Regions from separate parts of the Streptomyces sp. CWNU-52B genome, predicted to be linked through region 1. Evidence: riboswitches for the same ligand, from Rfam matches in the RefSeq annotation. Region 1 holds a riboswitch; the other holds the start of a gene.
The links. Region 1 has a riboswitch for cobalamin ahead of ACLVWQ_RS15390 (ABC transporter substrate-binding protein). Riboswitches for the same ligand answer to the same signal wherever they lie in the genome.
Positions count from the first base shown of each region.

Region 2: linked by a shared signal. The riboswitch ahead of ACLVWQ_RS38510 (cobalamin biosynthesis protein) and the one ahead of ACLVWQ_RS15390 (ABC transporter substrate-binding protein) in region 1 are both predicted to bind cobalamin.

Region 1 covers NZ_JBLFJV010000013.1:93,211-100,821, reverse strand. The annotation lists gene ACLVWQ_RS15410 (SixA phosphatase family protein) at 1-576, opposite strand, end outside; gene ACLVWQ_RS15405 (hypothetical protein) at 573-1,403, opposite strand; gene ACLVWQ_RS15400 (ABC transporter ATP-binding protein) at 1,450-2,331, opposite strand; gene ACLVWQ_RS15395 (FecCD family ABC transporter permease) at 2,328-3,344, opposite strand; gene ACLVWQ_RS15390 (ABC transporter substrate-binding protein) at 3,341-4,372, opposite strand; cobalamin riboswitch at 4,440-4,625, opposite strand; gene ACLVWQ_RS15385 (CoA-binding protein) at 4,804-5,211, shown strand; gene ACLVWQ_RS15380 (MHYT domain-containing protein) at 5,168-6,058, opposite strand; gene ACLVWQ_RS15375 (VOC family protein) at 6,241-7,038, opposite strand; gene ACLVWQ_RS15370 (YbaK/EbsC family protein) at 7,306-7,611, opposite strand, start outside.
Region 2 covers NZ_JBLFJV010000060.1:99,733-107,343, reverse strand. The annotation lists gene ACLVWQ_RS38545 (class II aldolase/adducin family protein) at 1-576, opposite strand, end outside; gene ACLVWQ_RS38540 (lysozyme) at 780-1,532, shown strand; gene ACLVWQ_RS38535 (anion permease) at 1,701-2,945, shown strand; gene ACLVWQ_RS38530 (hypothetical protein) at 2,959-3,180, shown strand; gene ACLVWQ_RS38525 (helix-turn-helix domain-containing protein) at 3,717-4,574, shown strand; gene ACLVWQ_RS38520 (hypothetical protein) at 4,617-5,189, shown strand; gene ACLVWQ_RS38515 (DUF397 domain-containing protein) at 5,454-5,675, opposite strand; cobalamin riboswitch at 5,868-6,001, shown strand; gene ACLVWQ_RS38510 (cobalamin biosynthesis protein) at 6,123-7,133, shown strand; gene ACLVWQ_RS38505 (cobyric acid synthase) at 7,130-7,611, shown strand, end outside.

The DNA.
Region 1 (7,611 bases):
AGTGTCCCGGAGCTTTCCGGTCCTTCCGCCGCTCTCCTTCTTCTTCCCCCGGGGCACGATCATGTCCGTGAGCAGCGCCATGCCGGAGCCCAGCGTGGCCCAGCCGGGGCCGTGCCAGGCGAGGATCGCGATCGCCGAGGTGGGGAACTTCGCGCTGACGTCGTCCAGCGCGTCGTCGAGGCTGTCGCCGGCCAGGGTGAGGACCAGTTCCTCCAGGCCGGGGTTGTGCCCGACCAGCAGCAGGGTCTCGGCCTGCGCGGGAGCCTCGCGCATCGCTTCCAGCAGGTCGGACACGGTCGCCGCGTACAGCCGTGAGTCATGGCGTACCGGAGGCGGCGTACCCCACTGCGCGGCCGTCAGCTCCCACGTCTGCCGGGCGCGCACGGCCGTGGAGCAGAGCGCGAGATCCGGCAGGCAGTCCGCGGCCGCGAGGGCGCGCCCTGCGGCCGGGGCGTCCCGGCGGCCGCGCGGTGCGAGCGGCCGCTCGTGGTCGGCGACGCCGTGCGGCCAGGCGGACTTGGCGTGCCGCAGCACGACCAGCCGGCGCAGCGGGCCCGCCCCGGCTCGCGCGATCACTCCGGGGCTCCGCGGCCGATGTCCCGGGTCAGTTCGAGACCGAGCAGCCGGTCCGCGTAGGCGTACGTCTCGAAGCGGGCCCCGTCCGGAACGGTCCCCGACGTCTCCACCTCCCGCAGCACGGCGAGTACGGCGGGCACGTCCAGGTCGTCCTCCCAGGCGGCGCGCAGCTGTTGCCGCACGGATTCGGGGACGGGCCCGGAGGGCCGGGTGGCCCAGCCGGCGACGGCGCCCCGCCAGCGCTTCAACTGGTCCTCGGCGTCCGCGAGGTCGGCCGCGCCCAGCCGCAGGGGCTCGCGGCGGGGGCGGGCGAGCAGGGCGAGGCGCAGGGCCGTGGCGCTGCCCTCGCCCTCGGCCGCGCCGCTCTCGGTCACGCCGCTCTCGATGTCGGCCGGCGCCACGTCGACGAGTAGGCCACCGCCCGCCGGCCCAGCTTCCGCCGTCCCGCCGGCGATCGTCCCACCGTCGGTCGGCTCACCGCCCGGGCCGTGCGCCGGGCCGTCTCCCGGCTCGTCCGCCGGGCCGCGTACCCGCAGCGCCTGGGCTGTGCTCAGGCCGGGGCTGCTGTCGCGTTCGTCCTCGAACGGCCGGATACCGAGCCACGCGGCCCGGTCCCGGAGCTCAGCGCGTCCCTCCGTTCCGGTCAGGACGGTCCAGACGGGCGTCCCGCCGATCTCCAGGGCCCGTACGAGGACGTCGGCGACCAGGAGCACGCGCAGCCCCGTGGTGTCGGGCCGCGGCACATGGGCCTCGACGCGGGTCAGGCCCCGGCGGGCCGGGGCGGCGGTGGTGGAGTCGCCTGTTCGAGTGTCGGTGATACGCAGCACGGGGTGAGCGTAGGCGGGTGCGGGGCCGCGCGCAGGGATGCCGACCTCATTCCGGACACGTGTTCGCGAGTGGCCGGGTCGTGGGCCGGCTCACGGTGCCCAGGAAACGCACGTGCGGCCGGCCTCCCGAGCCGTCGAGGGTGACGGCGGCGCGGACTCCGTACACCTCGGCGATGAGTTCCTCGGTGAGCACCTCGGCCGGGGTCCCGGCGGCCACCACGCGTCCCTCGCGCAGGACGACGAGCTGGTCGCAGTACATCGCCGCGAGGTTGAGGTCGTGCAGGGCGACGACGCTGGTGACCGGGAGCGAGGTGACGAGGGTCAGCAGGTCGAGCTGGTGCTGGACGTCCAGGTGGTTGGTCGGTTCGTCCAGCAGGAGTTCGCGGGGTTCCTGGGCGAGGGCGCGGGCGATCTGCACGCGTTGGCGCTCGCCGCCGGAGAGGGTGTGCCAGGACTGGCGGGCGCGGTCGGTGAGGCCGGTGCGGGCCAGCGCCTCGCGGACGGCCGCCTCGTCGGCCCCGGACGGCGGCGTCCAGGCGCGCCGGTGGGGGGTGCGGCCGAGGCGTACGACGTCCAGGACGCTCAGCTCGACCTGGGTGTCGGCCTGTTGCTCGACCACCGCCACACGGCGGGCGAGGTCGCGTCGGCCCAGTTCGGCGAGCGGGCGGCCGTCGAGGGTGACCACGCCGGAGGCCGGGGCGAGGACGCCGGAGAGCAGCCGCAGCAGGGTGGACTTGCCGGAGCCGTTGGGGCCCAGGAGTCCGACGGTGGCGCCGGTGGCGGGGCTGATGCTGACGCCGTCCAGGATGAGACGGCCGTCGGCGGTACGGCTGACGCGGCGGGCCCGGAGCCCGGCGGCCGACCCCGTCCCGGCGGCCGGCCCGGTCCCGGTGTGCTCGGTGGCGCTCCTGGTGTCCTCGGCCGTCATCGTGTCCTCCGGGTCCGGTAGAGCACCAGCACGAACACCGGTACGCCGATGAGTGAGGTCACCACGCCCACGGGCACCTCCTGGGGATCGAGGACGGTACGGGCCAGGGTGTCCACCCACACCAGGAACACCGCCCCGGCGAGCGCGGCGACCGGCAGCAGCCGGGCGTGGCCCGAACCCACCAGCGCGCGGGCGGCGTGCGGCAGGACGAGGCCGACGAAGCCGATGGCGCCCGCCGAGCTGACGAGCGCGGCCGTCAGGAGCGCGGTCGCGCACAGCAGCACCAGCCGGGTGCGGGCCACGGACACCCCGAGGGTCGCGGCGGCGTCCTGGCCGAAGGCGAACGCGTCCAGCGTGCGCGCGTACGCCAGACAGACCACCAGCGTGACCGCCAGCACCGCGAGGCAGACCCAGACATCGGTCCAGCCGACCCCGCCCAGGGAGCCGAGCAGCCAGAAGAGGACGCCGCGGGTGGTCTCGGCGTCGGCGGCCGTCATCACGACGAAGGAGGTGAGGGCGGAGAAGAGCTGCATCGCGGCGACCCCGCTCAGCACCACGCGGTCCGTCGTCCCGCCGAGGGTGTGGCTGAGCAGCAGCACCAGCCCGAACGAGAGCAGCGCGCCGAGGAACGCGCCCGCGGAGACCGACACGAGGCCGCCGCCGGCTCCCAGGACGACCACGACGACCGCGCCGGTGGAGGCGCCCGAGGAGACCCCGAGGACGAACGGGTCGGCGAGCGGGTTGCGCAGCAGGGACTGCATGACCGCGCCGCACACGGCGAGTCCGGCCCCGCAGACGGCGGCCAGGAGGGTGCGCGGCAGGCGCAGTTGCCAGACGATCCCGTCCCGGATGGGGCTCAGGTCCGTACTCCCCCAGCCGAGGTGGGACGCGACCACGGACCAGACGTCGCCGACGCGGATGTCGGCGGGTCCGATGGTGATCGCGACGGCGACGGATGCGACGAGCAGGGCCGCACCGGCCGCGCAGAGCAGGCCCACGCGCGGCCGGGTCACCCCGTGAGCCCGGACTTCCGCAGCGCGGAGGCCACTTGTTCGACGCCCTCGACGGTGCGGATGGACGGGTTCATGGCCTGTCCGCTGAGCAGGACGTACCGCTTCTTCTTGACGGCGGTCATGTTCCTGGTGACCGGGTCGGACTCCAGGAACTCGATCTTCTTCTTCGCGGACTCGGCGGTCTGCGACTTGCGGGTCAGGTCGCCGATGACCAGGACGTCGGGGTCGCGGTCGGCCACCGTCTCCCAGTTGATCTGGGGCCATTCCTCGTGGGTGTCGTCGAAGACGTTCTTCGCGCCGAGTTCCCTGGTGATGATGCCGGGGGCGCCGCAGCAGCCCGCCATGTAGGGCGATTCGGAGTTGGCGAACCAGTAGAGGAGGGAGACGTCCGAGGCGTCGATGCCCGACGTGGCCTTCGTCATGCGCTGCTTCAGCTCGGCGACGAGCTTGTCGCCCCGTTCCGGTACGCCGAAGACCTGGGCCAGGTCCCGTATCTCGCCGTAGATGACGTCGATGCCGATCGGTTTCTGCCGGGCGCCGTCGCCGTCTCCGGTGTTGTCCTTGCCCGCGCAGTCGGAGGGCGAGACGTACGCGGGCACGCCGAGCTTCTCGAACTGGTCCCGGGTGGCGACGCCGCCCTTGCCGAGCGTGGACTCGAACGACGCGGCGACGAAGTCGGGGTCGGCGTCCAGGACCCGTTCGAAGGAGGGGTTGTTGTCGGCGATCCGGGGCACCTCGGCGTTGGCCTCGGCCAGGCCCTTCATGACCGGGTCGGTCCAGGTGGCGGTGCCGGCCATGCGGTCGGCGAGGCCGAGCGAGAGCATGATCTCGGTGGTGCCCTGGTTGAGGGAGACGGCCCGCCGGGGCGGGGCCTCCACCCGGACGGTGTGGCCGCAGTTGTCCAGGGTGACGGCTGCCGCGGAGTCCGCGTCGGGTGAGTCGGGTGAGTCGGTGGCGCCGCAGCCGGTCAGCAGGATGGCCCCGGAGACGAACAGGGCGGCGCGGCGGGCGGGTCGTGCGATGGGCACGGGAAGTTCCTCAGACGTCGAGGGCTCGAACGCGAAGCCCGGTCGTACGGTGCTCCCCCGCCGTCAGGGGACCGCGGAGGCCGCCAGCAGGTCTTCGGACTCGGGTTCACCCGGACGAGGCGCCTTCCCGGACCGTCTTCGGGTCCAGTGGCCGATGCCCGCCCGTCACCCTCACCGCTGCGCGTCAGCTCCGGATTTCCACCGGATTCCCTGACCCACGTACATGGGTTCGACTGGCTCCCGCAAGCTATCACGGCGGGTTTTCCGGCCACGCGGCAGCACGGGCGGGCCGGAGTGCCCGGCGGGGACCTGGACACCGGTTCCCGCCGCACGTGCCCGGGAATCAGCACGCCGTGTCCGCTGTTGTCCGGCGCAGCAGCACTCACCCCGTCTGCATCCCGTCCGCATCCCGTCTGTCCAGGAGGCCCACCGTGTACGGCGACCCGGCAACCATCCGCAAGATCCTCTCCGAGCTCGGCGACACCTGGGCCGTCGTCGGCCTGTCGTCGAACGAGCGGCGTCCCGCGTACGGCGTCGCCGCGGTGCTCCAGCGCTACGGCAAGCGCGTGGTCCCGGTCCACCCGAAGGCCGAGACGGTCCACGGGGAGAAGGGGTACGCCTCGCTGGCGGACATCCCGTTCGAGGTCGACGTCGTCGACGTGTTCGTCAACAGCGACCTGGCCGGTGCCGTCGCAGACGAGGCCGTGTCCATCGGCGCCAAGGCCGTCTGGTACCAGCTCGGTGTGATCGACGAGGCCGCCTACGAGCGCACCCGCGCGGCCGGCCTCGACATGGTCATGGACCGCTGCCCGGCGATCGAGATCCCCCTCCTTGGCTGAACGTCCGCCGGTTCGTCCTGGGCGGCGCCCCGAACGCCGAGCCCGACCAGGCGGGTGCGTCCGCGTCCTGGGCGGGCGCCCGGCCGCGTGACGTGCCGCCGTTCCAGTCGCCGTCCCCGAGGACGAGCAGCGGGTCGAACATCACCACCACGGCCGCGAGCAGCAGGAAGAGGACCGGTCCGAGGAGCATCGGCAGCAGGAGCGAGTGGGCGGACCCGCCCGCGCCCACCCCGCCGCTCACGCCGTGCAGATGCACGCTGACCGCCGCCATGCCCGTGTAGTGCATCCCGGTCACGGCGACCCCCATGACCAGGCTCGCCCCCAGACTGGCGAGGAAGCCTCGGATCGCGATGGCCGCCCAGAGCGCGGCGGTGGCGGCGCCGACGGCGATCACGACGGAGAGCGCGACGGTCGGGATGTCGTACCGCAGGCCGCCGTTCAGCCGGATGGCCGCCATGCCTATGTAGTGCATGGCGGCGACCCCGAGGCCGGTGAAGGCGCCCGCGGCGATCAGGGTGAGGGTGCTCGCGCCGCGGTAGCCGACGGCGAAGACGCCGAGACCGACCACGACGACCGCCACCGCGAGGCTGAGGATCGTCAGGCCGACGTCGTAGCGGATGCGGCTCTCCTCGACCTGGAACCCGATCATCGCGATGAAGTGCATCGTCCAGATGCCGCAGCCGATGGACGCCGCCCCCAGCGCGAGCCAGCCGGCTTTCCTCGACGCGTCGTCGCGCAGGGACCGGGTGATGCAGCGCAGTCCCAGCGCGGCCCCCAGACAGGCCATGACATAGGCCGCGAGCGGTGTGAGCGTGCCATAACTGAATCCGTCGACCGTACCTTGCATATGCCAACATCCCCCCGGAATACGACGCTTGCGGGGACAGATGTTCGTGCCGTGGCGGGACGGGAGCAAGAGGTTTCGTGCAATCCACAGCCAACTGTGCCCTCCACCAGTCGATTCCGGTCAGGAGTAGGCGCCTTTGCGGCGGAGGAAGGCATTCCGGTGGCGCGGCTCCCGGACGACGCTCAGCGCTGCGGCTTCGACGTCACCGTGAACGGGGCCCCGTCCGGGTCCCGCAGCACCGCCTCCGTGGCGGACGCCCCGTCCCGGACCGTGCCCCCGTGGTCCAGCGCGGCACGGATGCAGGCGTCGACGTCGGTGACCGTGAAGTGGACCTGCCAGTGGGGCCGGATCGTGGGGTCGGGGGCGGCCTCCACCGCGCCGGAGTGGATCCGGGCCACCACCTCGCCCTCGCTGCGCAGCACCACCTCGTCCCCGTCGTAGTGCACCTCGCAGCAGCCGGGCCGGGAGGTCGCCCACTCCAGCACCTCGCCGTAGAACATGGCGGCGTCGAAGGCGTTGCGCGTGTGCAGCCGCAGGAAGGCGGGGGCGGCCCGGCGCCAGGTCTCCCAGCCGACGACGAGCTGGCCCTCCCAGATGCCGAAGACGGCTCCGTCGCGGTCCGCGAGGAGGGCCGCCCGGCCCGGCGGGAAGGCGATGGGCCCGACCGCCGTCGTACCGCCGCGCTCGTGGCCCCGGGCGGCCGCCTCGTCGGCGCTGTCGACGGCGAAGTACGGGGTCCAGGCGACGGCCATCTGCCAGGTCGAGGCGACGGCCGCGATACCCGCCACCGGCACCCCGTCCGCGTAGGCGATCCGGAACCGGTCCATCAGCGCGGTCGTGCGGAACCGCCAGCCGAGCACCGCCCGGTAGAACTCCTCCGCTGTCCCCTGGTCACGCGCTGTGAGACTGACCCAGCACGGGGCGCCTGCCACCGAGTGACTGGAGACGACGTCGTTGCGGACTCTTGCGTCGCGGTTCATGGCAGTACCGTTCCTGAATCGTGCCGAGGGATGCGGGCGGACGTCCGGCGGCGTGGTGGCGCTCACCGGACCGTGGTTCCGCCTCGCTCAGCATCCCCCGCCCGAGCCCTCCTCGCCCGGAGGCGGGCGGGGGTTCATCGTCCGAATACCCCCGAGACACACCCGAAACAACCGGCGGGCAAGGGCCCCACGGCCGTACGCGGGTCCCGCGCGCGGGGCGCGCAGATCACCCGGCGCCACCGCCTGCGTGTGTTGACGGGCCCCGGCTCAGGCGACTCCGAGCCCTTCCAGCACCACCGCGTTCGGCAGCTCGGCGAAGACCTTGCCGGGGACGAGCAGCTTCCCGCGGCGCCGGCCGCTGCCCACCAGCACGTACGGCAGGTCCACGACGGCGGAGTCCACCAACACCGGCCAGTCCACGGGCAGTCCGAGCGGCGTGATGCCGCCGTACTCCATGCCGCTCTCGCCGGTCGCCGTGTCCGTCGGCGCGAACGACGCCTTGCGCGCGCCGAGTTGCCGCCGGACCACGCCGTTCACATCGACCCGGGTGGCGGACAGCACCACACACGCGGC
Region 2 (7,611 bases), on a different contig from region 1:
GCGGTCGTAGGCCTGGTCGAGGCCGGCGCCGTACGCGAGGGTGCCGTGGTTCTGCAGGATGCAGGCCGTGCGGTCGCGCAGGGCCGGGAGCATGTTCTCGGCCAACTTTTCCGTGCCGTAGGTGGCGTAGGGGGCGACGCGCACGGGGCCACCGAGCGCTGCCGCCATGTAGTGGACGAGGGGCAGCTCGGTGACGAGGGTCGAGACGGCCGTGGCGTGCACGGCGTGGGTGTGGACGACGGCGCGCGCTCCGGTGGAGCGGTAGACGGCGAGATGCAGGGGCAGTTCGCTGGTCGGAACGAGTGAACCGAGTACGCGCCGGCCGTCGAGACCGACCCCGCAGAGGTCCTCGGGGGTCAGCCGGTCGTAGGGGACCCCGGACGGTGTGACCAGGACGGTGTCGCCCACGCGCACGGACACGTTGCCGGACGTGCCGACGACCAGACCGTCGGCCACCGTGCGGCGGGCCGTGGCCACGAGGTCGTCCCAGGCCCGCTCCAGCTCCTCCCCCGCCCGGGGCGCGCCCGTCCCACCCGTGTCCCGTCCGCCTCCGGTGTCCCGCCGCCGCTCAGCCATGCCGCGATCCTGCCAGCCGCTCGCCCGCTCCGTCCCGCCGTGTCGGGGCGAGGGCACTGTAGGGCGGAATCCGCACATCCGACAGGTCGTGAACAGGTGCAAATCAACCGCCCGAACGAATGACCGGCGGGCGACGGGAGTTCGCGGATCTTCCAGTAATCTCTGGGAGATTTTTCGTACACGCCGCCATTCCGGGGGGAAATATGGCTCGTGATCACAAACCGTTCCGCCGGCACGTCCGTCAGCACGCCCGCCTCCTCGCCGCCTCCACGGCGGCCCTGGCGATCGGCGGCACCGCTCTCGTCGAGGTGCCGGCGTCGGCGGCCGCCAGACCGAAGGGGCACGACGTGTCCTCGCACCAGAAGAACGTGAACTGGTCGAAGGCGAGGAGCAAAGGCGCGAAATTCGTCTATGTGAAGGCGACCGAGTCGCACACGTACCGCAATCCGTACTTCGCCCAGCAGTACGACGGCTCGCGGGACGCGGGCATCCTCCGCGGCGCGTACCACTTCGCGCTGCCGCACAAGTCGTCGGGCACCAAGCAGGCGGCCTACTTCCTGCGCAACGGAGGCGGCTGGCGGGCGGACGGCTGGACGCTGCCGCCGGCGCTGGACATCGAGTACAACCCGTACGGCAAGAAGAAGTGCTACGGGCTGAGCAAGGCCGGGACGGTCGGCTGGATCAAGGCGTTCAGCAACGAGGTGAAGCGGCAGACCGGCCGCCGGCCGGTCATCTACACCAACTACAACTGGTGGAAGACGTGCACGGGCAACAGCGCCGCCTTCGCCGCGAACCATCCGCTGTGGCTGGCGCGCTACAGCGCCTCCGCGGGGTCGCTGCCGTCGGGCTGGGGCCACTGGACGTTCTGGCAGTACGACAACAGCGGCGCCCTGCCGGGTGACCAGAATCTCTTCAACGGTTCCCTGTCCCGACTGAAGAGCTTCGCAAGGGGGTAGCGGACCCCCGGATTCCGCCTCTGTTCGAGGACTCTCACCGCCACTTCGACACAAGCGGAGTGGCGGCACCTCAATCGGGTCACCCCACCGCCCAACTCAGTTCATCTTCCGTTCACTCAGGTTACTTACGTTCCTCGTGCCACTGTCGTCCAACAGAAGCCTGGGTAAATGGAACACATCACGCTCCTCCTCGGAATCGTGATCGTCACCGCTCTCGTGTTCGATTTCACGAACGGTTTCCACGACACTGCCAACGCGATGGCGACGACCATCTCGACCGGCGCTCTCAAGCCCAAGACGGCGGTGGCCATGTCCGCCGTGCTGAACCTCGTCGGTGCGTTCCTCTCCGTGGAGGTCGCCAGAACGATCTCCGGCGGCATCATCAACGAAGAGGGCATCCGCACCGAGGTGATCTTCGCGGCGCTCGTCGGCGCCATCCTGTGGAATCTGCTGACCTGGCTCCTGGGTCTGCCCTCCAGTTCCTCCCACGCCCTCTTCGGCGGCCTCATCGGCGCCGCGGTGATGTCGGCCGGCTGGTCGTCGGTGAACGGCTCGACCGTGGTCAGCAAGGTCCTGATCCCCGCGGTCGCCGCGCCCCTGGTGGCCGGACTCGCCGCGATGCTCGCCACCCGGCTGACGTACCGGATCAGCAACAAGGCCGGCGAGCAGGCCACGTCCAAGGGGTACCGCGCGGGCCAGATAGCCTCCGCGGGCCTGGTCTCGCTGGCCCACGGCACGAACGACGCGCAGAAGACCATGGGCATCATCACCCTGGCCCTGGTCACCGGCGGGGTGCTCTCGCCCGGCTCGAACCCTCCCCTGTGGGTCATCGTCTCGGCCGGCTGCGCCATCGCGCTCGGCACCTACCTGGGCGGCTGGCGCATCATCCGCACCATGGGCAAGGGCCTCACCGACCTCGCGCCGCCGCAGGGCTTCGCCGCCCAGACCAGCGCCGCGACGGTCATCCTGGCCTCGTCCCACCTCGGCTTCTCCCTCTCCACCACCCAGTCCTGCTCCGGCGCCGTGATGGGCTCGGGCCTGGGCCGCAAGGGCGGTGTCGTCCGCTGGTCGACCGCGACCCGGATGTTCATCGCCTGGGGCCTCACCCTCCCCGCCGCCGCCCTGGTCGGCGCGGGCGCCGAGTTCCTCACCCAGCAGGGCACCTGGGGCATCGTCGTCACCGGCGCGCTGCTGATCGCCGGCTCCGGGGTCATCTGGCACCTGTCCCGCCGTCAGCCCGTCACCGTCGACAACGTCAACGACGAGCCCGCCGGCGTCGTGACCACCGCGATCGCCGCCGTCACCCCGCCTCCCGCGGGCCCGGTCGCCGCGGCGGGCGACCTCGCGACGGGCGACCTGAAGACCACCATCCCGGGCCCGGACACCGAGCCCGCCCGTCCGGCCACGGTGTAAGGAATCCAACCGCATGAAGATCGACTGGGCAGCCCTCGGCTCCGTGTTCGGAGTCAGCCTCATCGCCACCGTCGCCCTCGTGGGCCTCTTCACCCTCGGCATCGTCGGCCTCTCCAAGCGGGAGTCGGCAGCGGCCCAGGGCGGCTCCGCGACCCTCGCGGTCACCGGCGCGTACGCGTGCTTCGCGGCCTGCGCGGCGGCCGTGGCCTACGGGATCCACCTGATCATCGTCTGACCCGGCCACCCGCCGGGCCCGTCCACCTCACCCCGGGCCCTCTCCACCGTCGTCCCACCCCGAGGCCGCCCCCGACCCACCCGGTCGGCAGGGCGGCCTCAGCCATGTCCGACGGTCGAATTCCGGTCACCTCACCCGCGCACCGGCGCGCACGGCACCGCGTAACGCCCCTGGCTCGTACGCCGGTCAGCGCCCCCTCGTGTCACTCCGGCCTCGCGCCGGCCACGCCGTGCCGCACCGAGCCGTACGAGCAGTGGTCGCGGATCCCGTGACCACGTGACGCACGGCACAAAACGGCTCCGGCGCAGGCGTGACTCCCCGGTCGGACCCCTGGCGCGATATAAGTCGGTCCGCGGCCCGTCGACATGCCATATGGCATTATGACGGAGACCCGTAGACGTATGGCATTAGGGTGCCCTTCCATCAGATCCCTGTCGGACCGGTGTATGCCTCGCATACGCAGCCGCACAAGGTTCTGGTGCCGCACCCGGCACACCACCCGACATACGTCTGACCGGTCCACGAGGAGCAACCCCATGCCCAGGGAAGTCGACCCAAGCCTGAATCGCCGCCGACTGCGCATCGAGCTGCGCAAGGCACGTGAGGCCACCGGCCAGACACAGACCGATGCCGCCCGAGCCCTCGAGTGGTCGCTCTCGAAGATCATGCGCATCGAGGCGGGCACGGTCAGCGTCTCGGTGACCGACATCCGGGCACTGATGCAGCAGTACGAGGTGACGGACCCGAAGCAGGTCACCGAGTTGGAGGACGCCGCGCGCGGCAGCAAGGGTCCCAGCTGGTGGGCGGCGTACAACGACATCCTCAGCCCCGGTTTCAGGAGCTACCTCGGGTACGAGTCCGCCGCCGCCTCGATCCGCACCTACCACCCCGTGGTCGTACCCGGCCTGTTGCAGACCGAGGACTACGCGACCGCCGTGCTGAGGCAGCGCGCGGACGAGGCGCGCACTCGGCGCATCGTGGAGCTGCGGACGGCGCGCCAAGAGCGTGCGCTGGAGGGCGACGCGCCCCCACCGTGGCTGTTCTTCGTCGTCGACGAGGCCGCGCTGCACCGGCAGGTGGGCGGCCCGCAGGTGCAGCGCAACCAGCTGCAGCACCTCGTCACCATGGCGGCACAGCCCCGTGTCTCGCTCCAGGTGCTGCCGTTCACCGCGGGCGCCCACTACGCCACGATGACGAGCTTCGTGCTCCTCGGCTTCCTGGACGACGAGGACCTGCTGTACCTGGAGCAGCAGGGCAGCACGACGGTGCGCGACGACTTCGAGCTGATCGTGCGCTACCAGGAATGCTTCGAGAAGCTCCGCGAGACGGCGTACGGCACGGAACGCAGCATCGACCTGATCAACCGGATCAGGGAGGGCATCGGCACCGCCTGACCCCGGGCCCTGTGCCCGGGGAGAATGAGGGGAGGCCGCGACATGACGGTCGCGTGGACGGAGTGGTGGCAGGGGGTTCGCGCGGCCCTCCTCCGCTTCCCCGGGCCGACTCCCGGGACGAGTGGGGCGGGTGGGACGAGCGGGGCGCCGGAGGGCGAGGGGGATCCGGACGAACCGGGTCCGGCGGCCGGGGTGCCGGGCCCCTCGTACAACCAGCTCGTGCGTGACGCGATAGCGGACGCCGCGCGTACGGACCGGATGAACAGCCTCGACGAGAACCGCACGGCGGACCGGATCAAGGTGCTGCGGGCCCGGAGCGAGGAGCAGCGGCTCTCACTGAGGACGACCGTCGTCTACTGCACCGGTGGCGTGGTCGTGGTGCTGTTCGCCTTGGCTGGACTGATGACGGTCGCGGGAGTCTTCCACCTCACCTCCGCCTGGGTGCTCGCCCCGATGATCGCGACGGCGATGTCCCTGGTCACCGGTTTCGGCGTCCGGCTGGGCCAGATCATGGCGCGGCACACGGCGGCGGACCACGACGCGGGTGCCGGTTCCCTCAGCGAAGACCGCCGGGCCGTGACACCGGACGAGACCTCGCCCAGCGGACGGGCCTGAGCCGGTCCGGATGCCGGCCCCGCCAGATTCCCAGGAGCAGCGCCACGACGGTGGCGACGGCCACCCACAGGGCCGGGCTCAGGGTGCCGCCCGGCAGCAGCCCGGCCGCCGCGACGCCCACGAGTGTGGCGCTCACCCCGCCGAACACACAGAAAGCGACCAGTCTCGGGGCCGAGGCCGGTTCGGAGGGCGGTAAGTGTGCGCTGTCGCTCCCCCGGTGGACCATGTCGGTCGGCTGACGGCCTGTCATCGCGCTCCCCCTCGTCATGTCCGGTGCCCGGCAACGGACTCCTGCGTGGCCACCGCGTCGAGAACACCGACGAACGCGAGCCACCGGGTTCGGGAGAAGACGACCTGGCCTCCGCTCCGGTTCCAGGAGTCGCGGACCGTCACCGAGTTCTCCGTGACCGCCACCTCGACGCATTCGTCTTCCCCGCTGTGGCTGCTGGTGTGCCAGCGCGGCACGGACAGGTCCTCGTGGTCCACACCGACCTCCTCCTGCCCGAGAGCCGGCGCCCCCCGCGCTGGACCGCCACCCCCGTGTCCGCCTTCCGTGCTCCGTTCAGTCTAGGAAAGCCCGGTGTGGCCCACCAGGGGAAAACCGGCCCGTTCCCAGGGGCCTGTGGGCCTCAGCACACTCTCTCTTCGCAGGTCAACAGCAAGTTGACGGGTGTTCGCGGGCCGTGGTGGACTGCCGGGGCCATCTACGACGGCAGAAGAGGAAGCCGGTGCGAATCCGGCGCGGTCCCGCCACTGTCACCGGGGGTCTCGATCCCCGGGAGCCAGGAACTCTCGTCGTCGGTCTCGTCGAACCAGGGCGCGGACACCCTGAGTGAGGACATATCGCCATGCGCGGCCGCCTGTTGTGGACCTGTGTGTCTCCTGCCAGGTCCTTTCCCGGGGCTCCACCGTCCGTGACGGCGGGCTGAAGCGGTGCGTGCCGATCGCGTCTTCGCGTACGGTGCCGCCGCCGGCCTCCTCGGTGACCTGCTGCTCGGCGATCCCCGCCGGGGGCATCCGGTCGCCGCGTTCGGCCGTGGAGCGCAGGCCGTCGAACGGGTCCTGTGGCGGGACCACCGGGGCTGGGGCGCCCTGCACACCGCGGTGTGCGCGGGCGGCGCCGTCGCCGCCGCCCGCGCCGCCGACCGCTCCGTCCGTGCCTCGGGTGCCGCGTCCGTCGCGCTGACCGCCGCCGCCACCTGGGCCGTCGTCGGAGGGACCTCGCTCGGCCGTGAGGCACGGGCCGTCGGCGCGGCGCTGGCCGCCGGGGACCTCGAGGTGGCCCGCGAGCGGCTGCCGCATCTGTGCGGACGGGACCCGCAGGCGCTGGACGCCGACGGGATCGCGCGGGCCGTCGTCGAGTCGGTCGCCGAGAACACCTCCGACGCCGTGGTGGGCGCCCTGGTGTGGGGCGCCGTGGCGGGGGTGCCCGGTCTGGTCGGGTTCCGCGCGGTCAACACGCTGGACGCCATGGTCGGACACAGGTCGGCCCGCCACCGTCGGTACGGGTGGGCCTCCGCGCGGCTCGACGACGTCGCGGGGTGGCCCGGGGCCCGGCTGACGGCGGCCCTCGCAGCCGTCGCCGGGGGCGATCCGCGCGGCGCCGTCCGCGCCTGGCGCGCCGACGCCGCCCGGCATCCCAGCCCCAACGCCGGCCCCGTCGAGGCCTCGTTCGCGGGTGCGCTCGGGGTGCGGCTCGGCGGGACCCTGTCGTACGCGGGACGGGTCGAGCACCGGCCCGTGCTCAACGGCGCGGGGCGGGCCGTGCGCACCGGGGACATCGAACGGGCCGTCCGGCTCTCGCGACGCGTGAGCCTGCTCGCGCTGGGCGCGAGCGTCGCCGGACGGCTGCTCGCGACATCGCTCACCAGAACGTCACTCACCGGAGCCTCGCTCACCGCACCGCGGCGCACGTCGCCGGTCCCGAAAGGTCGTACGTCATGAGCGGGGGGCCGGGCGCACGGCTGGGCGGCGGACTGCTCGTCGCCGGAACCACGTCCGACGCGGGCAAGAGCGTCGTGACCGCCGGGATCTGCCGGTGGCTGGTGCGGCGCGGCGTCAAGGTCGCGCCGTTCAAGGCGCAGAACATGTCGCTGAACTCGTTCGTGACCCGGGAGGGCGCGGAGATCGGCCGGGCCCAGGCCATGCAGGCACAGGCCGCCCGCGTGGAGCCCACCGCGCTCATGAACCCGGTGCTCCTCAAGCCGGGCAGCGACCGCAGCAGCCAGGTCGTCCTGATGGGGAAGCCCGTGGGCGAGCTGAGCGCGCGCGGCTATCACGGCGGGCGCCAGGAGGCGTTGCTCGGGACCGTCCTGGACTGTCTGGCCGAGTTGCGGGGCACGTATGACGCGGTGATCTGCGAGGGGGCGGGGAGTCCCGCCGAGATCAATCTGCGGCGGACGGACATCGTGAACATGGGGAT